3 regions of the Enterobacter sp. Taxon_8 genome follow, and region 1 is predicted to be linked to each of the others. Evidence: predicted binding sites of a transcription regulator. Region 1 holds the regulator's gene; each other region holds the start of a gene.
The links. Region 1 encodes LexA, which represses DNA repair genes until DNA is damaged. Its sites were predicted from a motif close to TNCTGTATGTACATACAGNA; they were not measured.
Positions count from the first base shown of each region.

Region 1 (3,278 bases):
TCTTTGACTTCGTTTTCCGCCTGATCTTTCGCGTAGCCGTAACGTTCCTGAATTTTACCGACAAGCTGATCGCGTTTACCTTCAATGACGGTCATATCGTCATCAGTCAGCTTACCCCACTTTTCTTTCGCTTTACCTTTGAACTGCTTCCAGTTGCCGCCGATTTCGTCTTTATTCATCATCGTGTCCTCTTAGTTAAGCGTCGGGTCGTAACGTCCGTTACGTTCTTTTCTGCTGGACGTGATAATTATTGTAGTTAAGGATTCCGTAGTTAATTTCATATTCGGAATCTTTAACCGTCACGATATATCGTGGCGCGAAGAGAACCAGGTATCGTTTTGCCAGTGGCGGTGCCAGATAAACGCCAGCGATAACCCGCGCAGCGAGAGGAAGACGGCCAGGGCCAGCCACAAACCGTGATTACCCAGCCAGGGAAGCGTTAGCAGCGTCAGACCAAACCCTGCCGCCGCGACCGCCATGCTGTTGCGCATTTCCGCTCCGCGCGTCGCACCAATAAACATGCCGTCCAGCAGATAACACCAGACGCCGACCACCGGTAAGATGACTTGCCAGAGGAGATAGTGACTCGCCAACTCGCGCAGAGCAGGTATAGACGTCAGCAATGCAACGATCTGCTCACCAAAGCAGGCGTAAACCAGACCAAAGGCCAGCGCCACCAGTCCCGACTGACGGCAGGCTGCCCGCCAGACATCCCGAAGCTGCCCGCTTTTTCGCGCACCGTATGCTTGCCCGGAATGCGCTTCAACCGCGTAGGCAAAACCGTCCAGCGCATAGGCGGTAAAGGTCAGAAGCGTCATCAATATCGCGTTGACCGCCACGATTTCTGGCCCCAGTCGAGCCCCGAAAACCGTCAGCGCGCCGAAGCAGAGCTGAAGAAGCAGCGAGCGCAGCATGATGTCACGGTTGAGGGCCAGCAGCTTACGGATATTGCCGCGCCATGCGGTTTTGAGCAGCGCCAGAGAGATCCCGCGCATCGACAGCACGCGCCAGACCATCCACAAGCCAATGATAAAGGTTCCGTATTCGGCAATCGCCGTCGCCAGCGCCGCGCCCCGCACGTTCATATGCAGGCCCATCACCAGCCAGATATCCAGCACAATGTTGAGAAGGTTGCCCACCACCAGCAAAATCACTGGCGCCCGGGCATACTGAACGCCCAGTAGCCACCCCAGCAGAACCAGGTTAGCCAGCGACGCGGGCGCGCTGAGCCAGCGGATTTCAAGGAAACGTCGCGCCTGATCCAGTACCGCCTCGCTGCCGCCAACGATATGAAGCGCAAGATCGATCAGGGGTGTCCGCAATACAACGATTAATGCACCCGCGCCAAGCGCGAGTATCAGCGGCTGCACCAGCGCACGCGCCAGACGCAGCGGATCTTTCGCACCATAAGCCTGTGCGGTAAGACCGGTGGTGCTCATGCGTAAAAAGAGCAACAGCATAAACAGGAAGCTGGTTGCCGTCGCGCCAATCGCCACGCCGCCAAGATAAACCGGTGAATCAAGATGGCCTATAACGGCAGTATCAACCAGTCCCAGTAAAGGCACGGTAATATTGGAGAAAATCATCGGCAGGGCAAGACGCCACAATGCCTTATCTGATGCCGTCAGTAGTGACATGAAAGATACCGGGAGTGGGGAATGAATCAGGCTACAGCGGTGCCATAGCCTGTCAGGAAGAGGTTACAGCCATTCACCGTTGCGAATCACCCCGACCGCCAGTCCTTCGATAGAGAAGTTCTGTTCGCGGAGATCGACCACAATTGGGGTGAACTCGTTGTTTTCAGGCAGCAACTGAACGGTGTTACCCTGTTTTTTCAGACGTTTGACGGTGACTTCATCGTCAATGCGCGCGACAACCACCTGGCCGTTACGCACATCCTGAGTTTTATGTACCGCAAGCAGATCGCCGTCAAGAATACCGATGTCTTTCATCGACATGCCGCTAACGCGCAGCAGAAAATCAGCGCTCGGCTTGAACATGGCTGGATCGACCTGGTAATGACCTTCAATATGCTGCTGTGCCAGTAAAGGCTCACCGGCAGCAACACGACCTACCAGCGGAATGCCCGTCTCTTCTTCTACAAGCAGTCGGATACCGCGTGACGCGCCTGATACAATCTCAATCACGCCTTTACGCGCCAGCGCTTTCAGGTGTTCTTCGGCAGCATTCGGAGAACGGAAACCCAGACGCTGCGCGATTTCCGCACGCGTAGGTGGCATACCCGTCTGGCCGATATGATCCCGGATGAGATCAAACACCTCTTGCTGCCTGGTCGTTAACGCTTTCATTCCGCCCCCTGGGTGTATATACAGTTATGCTGTGAGTATATACAGTCAAAGGCGATTTTGGAACCAAAAACTGCACAAAAAACCAGGGACTTAATTATTCCTCGAGGCTCATCGGAAATGTGACCAAAGCAGCGTGACCCAGGTGATAACGGCAGTGATAATCGCCAGTAATACGGCAGCAGATCCCATGTCTTTTGCGCGGCCAGAAAGCTCATGGAAATCGGAACCGATGCGATCCACAACGGCCTCAATAGCGCTATTAAGAATTTCCACTATCATCACCAGAAGTACGGAACCGATAAGAAGTACGCGGGTAATAGCATCAACATCAAGGAAACAGGCGACGATCACCGCGATGATAGCGGCGACGCCCTCCTGGCGAAACGCGGCCTCGTTGGCCCATGCGGCACGGAAACCTTTCCATGAATAGCCGGCGGCTTTGATGATACGTGTTAACCCAGTGGTATTATTGGCCATTAAAAGAACCTTTTTTAAAAAAGAGCGTCAGTAACAGGAGCCGTAGAGCGTTTCGCTACAGCCTGAAGTATGACGGGTAACAACAGAAATTTTGCGCGCTTTCTGTTATCCTTGCGCCGCAATTGCATTATTAACCAGAGGCTTTACATCGTTTATGTCCGGCTGGCCACGAATTTACTACAAATTACTTAATTTACCATTAAGCATCCTGGTAAAAAGCAAGTCTATCCCAGCAGAACCCGCGCTGGAACTGGGGCTCGATACGTCGCGTCCCATTATGTACGTTTTGCCTTATAACTCGAAGGCTGACTTACTGACGCTTCGCGCCCAGTGTCTGGCGCATGACTTACCAGATCCGCTTGAACCGCTGGAAGTTGACGGCACGCTGCTGCCGCGCTACGTGTTCATCCACGGCGGGCCGCGCGTGTTTACCTATTACACGCCGAAAGAAGAGTCCATCAAGCTGTTCCATGACTATCTCGACCTGCACCG
Region 1 is NZ_CM177989.1:4,266,054-4,269,331, forward strand. It holds gene AC4IBF_RS20345 (CsbD family protein) at 1-179, opposite strand, end outside; gene dinF (MATE family efflux transporter DinF) at 300-1,637, opposite strand; gene lexA (transcriptional repressor LexA) at 1,701-2,309, opposite strand; gene AC4IBF_RS20360 (diacylglycerol kinase) at 2,418-2,786, opposite strand; gene plsB (glycerol-3-phosphate 1-O-acyltransferase PlsB) at 2,941-3,278, shown strand, end outside.

Region 2 (3,278 bases), 1.1 Mb from region 1:
GAAGGGCACGAATGCGCGTATGGCGATACTGGCCAAAGAGCGCGGCAAGCTGAGACTGGGAGAGGATCGCCGCCATCTGCGTGGCCAGCGTGACGAGGAAAGACTCCTCGCTTTCGTCATACTGACGTAGCTCACGCTGCTGGACGACCAGTACGCCGAGCAGCTGGCGACGCTGGATAATCGGTACGCCAAGGAAAGCGCGGAAGCGCTCTTCTTTTACGGAAGGGATGTATTTAAAGCTGGGGTGTTTTTGCGCGTCAGCAAGGTTGATGGGTTCAGCCAGCCGCCCAACCAGACCGACGATACCCTCATCAAATGCGAGCGTTACGGTGCGTCCACGTGGCTTCTTCAAACCACGGGTCGCCATCAGGTAATAGCAGCGCCGATCGTGGTCGGCCAGATATACCGAACAGACCTCGGTCTCCATCGCAAGACAGATGTCGGTGACCAGAATATTCAGCGCCTCGTTCAGACGCGGAGCGCTGGCCACCTTCTCGACTATTTCTCGCAAGCGGGTGAGCATGATTTGCGTAGCTTAACCTCTTTTACGTCGCCAGGCAGGTGCGCTCTGCGGCTTAGGCGGGATCTCCTGAAGCTGCATGACCACACTTGCAAACTCTTTCATCACCCTACGGTAAACATCGCGTTTAAATGACACGACCTGACGAACAGGATACCAATAGCTCACCCAGCGCCAGCCATCGAACTCCGGCGTACTGCTGGTTTGCATATTGATGTCTGAATCGTTGCCCACCAACTGCAACAGAAACCACTTCTGTTTCTGGCCGATACAAACCGGCTTTGTGTCCCAACGCACCAAACGTTTCGGTAACTTGTAACGCAACCAGTTGCGGGTCGAAGCCAGGATGCGAACATCTTTCCGGCTCAAACCGACCTCTTCAAAAAGCTCCCGGTACATCGCTTGTTCTGGGGACTCTCCCGGATTGATCCCGCCTTGCGGGAACTGCCAGGAGTGCTGACCATATCGCCGGGCCCACATTACCTGGCCCTGACGATTACAAATTACTATTCCTACGTTCGGGCGGTAGCCATCGTCATCAATCACCGGACTACCCCAAACTAAACCTTATATATGAATGATTGTTTCACACTACAGGGAGGCGGTAAACCACTCTCTTACAGGGCTGCAGCCTAATAACATTTGAATAACTCACAAATAAGTGCTGAGTTATAAACAGATGAGAGCCATTAAAAGGAATTTTATTCACCTTTTCTGTGGATATAGTTGTGAAGAAGTGTCTAATTACCAATGAACAACCTCAAACAATGCCGTCCCCCCTTTTTTAGCTTAATTCAATAATGCAATTATTTTCATATAGTTAAATGTATTTCCATGAACACAAAACAGAATAGCGTGACGATCGTCACATCAGGGATCATCGTGCTGATGAAAGATCGAACAGCGTCGGTTTTATCCACAGATTGTGCCAATAAGTTAGTCACAATTTGTTTGAAATTTCGATTTTCCACGCACGTCAAGGCTGTAAATTGAAACAGTAGTCAGGGTTATGCCCAGTTATCCCATTTTTCTGTGGATAACATGGTGTAAGATCCTGTTCATTGTCAGTGACCAGATTTGAACAACCCGTTTTCCGACTCTGGTGAAACGATTTCAAACCAGTAAAAAAACATATAAATCATGCACATGAAATATTCGTACAGAAATAGTTAAACTCTATCCACAGGGGACAATTTCTTCGTTTATTTTTTAATCAAAAGGTTACCATCATGCATCCGCTTACACCCTTGCTCTCACCGCCGTCCAGCGAGGGCCAGTTGCTACAGCAGGCACAGCGTCTTGCAGGCTTTTCGCTTGGCGAGCTGGCGGCAATAGCAGGGCTTAAGATCCCGAAGGATCTTAAGCGGGATAAAGGCTGGATCGGCATGCTGCTTGAACTATGGCTGGGTGCCAGCGCAGGGAGCAAACCTGAGCAGGATTTTGCTGCACTTGGCGTGGAGTTAAAAACTATCCCTGTAGACAGCCAGGGCAAGCCGCTTGAGACCACCTTTGTCTGCGTTGCGCCATTAACCGGCAATACCGGCGTGACGTGGGAAACCAGTCACGTTCGCCACAAGCTGAAGCGCGTATTATGGGTACCGGTTGAAGGTGAGCGTCAGATCCCCCTGGCTGACCGTCGCGTTGGCGCACCGCTGCTCTGGAGCCCGGACGAGGATGAAGAGCATCAGCTGCGCCTGGACTGGGAAGAGCTGATGGACATGATTGTGCTTGGGCAGGTAGAGCGCATCACCGCCCGACACGGAGAAGTGTTACAGCTGCGTCCGAAAGCGGCCAACAGTAAAGCACTTACCGAGGCAATCGGCGCGCAGGGTGAACCGATACTGACGTTGCCGCGCGGTTTTTATCTCAAAAAGAATTTCACCGGCGCACTCCTGGCACGTCATTTCCTGTTAAAAACATAGTTTTTTACTTATTTTGCGAGCTCTCAAACATAATCGACTGCTTTTTAAGATTTTACCGCTTCCTCAAGTCGCCTTATCGGGTTAATACTAGATTATGATTTGATACAAGCCAGATGAGGACGATAACGATGAAAAAATGGGCAGTATTAGTGTCAGCAGTCGGTTTAGCGTTTGCCGTATCGGGCTGTAGCAGCGATTACGTCATGGCGACAAAAGATGGTCGAATGATCCTGACCGATGGCAAACCCGAAGTCGACGATGATACCGGTCTGGTCAGCTACCGCGACCAGGAAGGCAATAAAATGCAGATCAATCGCGACGAAGTATCGCAAATTATCGAGCGATAATCAGAGAGAGGTCAGTCGCTTGCTGGCCTTTTTGATTTTTTTCTTCCCCTTTTGCTTCCCCTCTGCCATGTTTATATTCCTTTGTCGGGCACGCCCTGACGCGGTCTATAAGTCTACTGAGGAAGCCGGCTATGCATTATCACCGTATCCCCCACAGCGCTCTGGAAATAAGCCAACTGGGGTTGGGCACGATGACATTTGGTGAACAAAACAGCGAAGCCGATGCCCATGCACAACTCGATTACGCCGTCAGCCAGGGCATTAACCTGATTGATGTTGCAGAGATGTACCCTGTTCCGCCACGCCCTGAAACGCAGGGACTTACCGAAACCTACGTCGGTAACTGGTTGGCAAAGCGCGGCAACCGTGAAAAGCTGGTGATTGCCTCAAAAGTCAGTGGCCCCGCGCGCAATAACGATACCGGGATCCGCCCGAACCAGATCCTCGATCGCAAGAATATCCGCGCCGCTCTGGATGCCAGCCTGAAGC
Region 2 is NZ_CM177989.1:833,921-837,198, reverse strand. It holds gene ptsP (phosphoenolpyruvate--protein phosphotransferase) at 1-523, opposite strand, end outside; gene rppH (RNA pyrophosphohydrolase) at 536-1,066, opposite strand; gene mutH (DNA mismatch repair endonuclease MutH) at 1,750-2,442, shown strand; gene AC4IBF_RS04035 (YgdI/YgdR family lipoprotein) at 2,571-2,789, shown strand; gene AC4IBF_RS04030 (NADP(H)-dependent aldo-keto reductase) at 2,921-3,278, shown strand, end outside.
Region 2: mutH (DNA mismatch repair endonuclease MutH) is a predicted target of LexA. The motif match lies at 1,501-1,520, and genes of this name have one in related genera.

Region 3 (3,278 bases), 1.9 Mb from region 1:
CATGAATAGGCGTTTCAGCCACGTTATCGCTCTGGCGTTCATTGATTAACTGCTTCAGCTCCGCGACGATCTCATTCAGTCGCTCGCTGTTGGCCAGTATCGGCTGCGGGTTGCCTTCATAAAGCGCATGAGCGATGGTCAACAGCGTTTGCTGCGTCATCTGCTGAGTCTCTTTGAGGGTCTGCGCATTAAGCATCAAAAGATGGCTGGGACGCGAAGCCCAGTGGGCGTTGATTTGCAGTTCAAGCATGCAGACCAGGTTGCGGCTTACCGTCTGGATAGCTTCGAAAATCGATTTTTGAATGCGGGTTTCTTTGCTGGCGGGCGTGATCAGGCCGCGCATTTTAACCACGTCGTTAAGGATGGTTTGCAGGTGCTTTTCCAGCCGCGGGCGCTCGACCAGATTAGGGGAAAAACCGGCCTGATAAACGCGGTTAAAGGCGGTAACGTAGTTAGCCATCTGAATACGCCAGTGCAGAAAAGCCCGCTGCGGCCAGATACCGGTAAAAAGCATGGCCAGCAGTGACCCCAGGATGACATCCCCGCTTCGCCACAGCGCCGTGGTCATATCCCCGGCGGGCGCCCCGACAACCACCGCGAGAGTAATACCAATCAGCAGCGCCTGATAGGGCTTTTTGCCCAACGCCAGCCAGCCGCAGAGGAACATAGCGGCACCGCACCATGCCAGCATCACCGGAAATGAGATGAGCTCCAGCTTCAGCGCAATAAGACCCAGGGCCGAGCCAAGAACAGTCCCGCCAATTCGTTCAAAGGCGCGCGGAACCACGTTCCCCCAAAACGAGATGGGCCCCATCACCACCACCAGCGTGATCAGCGGCCACGTCCCTTCCGGAACGTCCAGCAAACGGACCAGTACAAACGTCAATACGAAAGCCAGCGCGATGCGACACCCGTGCACAACGCGGTAATGTTTATACAACCGAATTTCAAAAGGAGTTAATGATTTGTCGGGACGCACACCCGCTCTCCAGCTACACGGCAAACCACAATTGTACTGTGTTTTCAGCCGGGCGGATCGATCCCGGCTGAAAAACCCTTCATTTAGCAGGCTTAAACCGTTTTATGCTCGACGGCGATATACATTTCGATATCCCAGTAACCGTCCGCATTGCCGTCATTGAGATAGCGTTCGAAGCAGGGCTTTAGCGCCATCTGGTATTTATTGTCCTGCAGCAGGGAATTGAAGAACTGATACCAGGGCGTGGCGAAGTCGTAGTTTTCCACGCGAGCCGTCGCCACGGCATAGTCCCCGGCCGCGATTTCCGTCATCATGACGCCTTCGCTGTTTTCCGGAATAACGAAATCGTCCGGTACGGTAACGGCCGTATCACAGCGCAGTTTTTCTGCCGGGACTTCATCCGGGTTATCGTAATAGACCGCAACCCACTCCAGCGGCTCAATGTGACGCCCGTCAACCCACATGACCAGCTGTTCAAAGCCCTGCTTTACCGTGTGTTCCCACGGGCCGACCAAATGAAAACCGGCAATCTTACGTTTCTGTTGCTGCTTAATGCTGTAGTCCATGCTGCCTCCATTTATTACTGTATATTTATACACTATAAAACTGGATTATCATTATCAGCAAACGAGGAGTGTTTATTATGTGAGCAGACTCGCAACCCTGCCAGTCTGCTCAGCAGGACTTATAGCGTGTGATGCAGGTAATCGCTCAGTCGAGAGAACAGGCCGCCTTTATCAACGGCTTCCAGCGTTACCAGCGGCCAGTGGGCTACCACTTTGTCGCGGTCATAGAGCTGGATTTCTCCGACCCGCTGATGCGCGGCAATCGGCGCTTCCAGCTCTTTTTTATCCAGCACGTATTTGGCTTTGATGTTCGGCACTTCCGCTTTCGGCAAGGCCAGCCAGAAGTCCTGGTCGGTTCCCAGTTTCACCTGTTCCTTGTCGCCGTACCAGATGCGCTCCGTCCCCACTTTTTTTCCGCTATGCAGGATCTGCACCGTATCGAAATTCTGCTGTCCCCAGTGCAGCAGTTTTCGGGCCTGGTCCTCACGCCCTTTCGGGCTGTCCGCCCCCATCACCACAGCGATTAAACGGCGCTGGCCGTCTACGGCAGACGCAATCAGGTTAAAGCCAGCCCCCGAGGTATGCCCCGTTTTAAGGCCGTCCACGTTCATGGTTTTATCCCACAGCAGGCCGTTACGGTTTTGCTGGGTGATCCCGTTCCAGGTCAGGCTCTTTTCGCTGTACATATGGTAAAACTCAGGCTCGCCGTGGATGATGGCCCGGGAGAGTACGGCCAGGTCATAGGCGGAGCTGTGCTGGCCCGGCGCGTCCAGCCCGTGGACGGTTTCAAAATGCGTATCGCGCAGGTTCAGCTTCTGCACGTAGTCGTTCATCATTTTCACGAACTGCGGCTGCCCGCCCGCCACGTGATCGGCCAGCGCCACGCAGGCGTCGTTGCCGGAATCGACTATCAGGCCGCGGCTCAGATCGCGCACGGAGACGCGATCGCCCTCTTTCAGGAACATCAGCGACGAGCCGTCAAAAACCGGGTTACCTTTTGCCCACGCGTCACGCCCTACGGTGACAATGTCGTCCGGCGTAATGCGGTGGCTATCAATGGCCCGATCAACCACATAGCCCGTCATCAGCTTGGTCAGGCTCGCCGGATTACGTTGTTGATGTTCGTTGCCCGCCGTTAAAATCTGACCAGTCGTGTAGTCCATCAGCACCCAGGAGCCAGCCTGAATGGCCGGAGGCTGCGGCGAAAAATCCAGTGGTTCGGCCGCAAAAGCAGATGAGACACTCGAAGCGAGTAAAGAAACAGCAATAAACAGACGGCGTTTCAACGGTATATCCTCAGGTCAGTAAAAATCGATGACCTTTTTACGGGAGTTCTGATGTCGTTACCTGGCTTAATTGCAAAAAAATGTGACAGAACGCAGATTTTTCTCTGAAGCTGGCGCGCAAATTTGCCACGCGGCGGTGCTTTTTATTCGGTCTGACCCGCGCGATCGTTTACCATAGTGACGTCATTTTTTAACAGGATGGTATTACTGGTGTCTGACTCTGCCGCTCGCCCGACTTTTTTGTTCCACGACTACGAAACCTTTGGCACTCACCCGGCGCTGGACCGACCGGCGCAGTTTGCCGCCATCCGTACCGACGACGAATTCAACATTATTGGCGAGCCCGAGGTCTTTTACTGCAAGCCTGCGGATGACTACCTGCCGCAGCCCGGCGCGGTCATGGTTACCGGCATCACCCCTCAGGAAGCGCGGGAGAAAGGCGTTAAC
Region 3 is NZ_CM177989.1:1,621,183-1,624,460, reverse strand. It holds gene AC4IBF_RS07665 (FUSC family protein) at 1-979, opposite strand, end outside; gene sbmC (DNA gyrase inhibitor SbmC) at 1,072-1,545, opposite strand; gene dacD (serine-type D-Ala-D-Ala carboxypeptidase DacD) at 1,665-2,831, opposite strand; gene sbcB (exodeoxyribonuclease I) at 3,030-3,278, shown strand, end outside.
Region 3: sbmC (DNA gyrase inhibitor SbmC) is a predicted target of LexA. The motif match lies at 1,561-1,580, and genes of this name have one in related genera.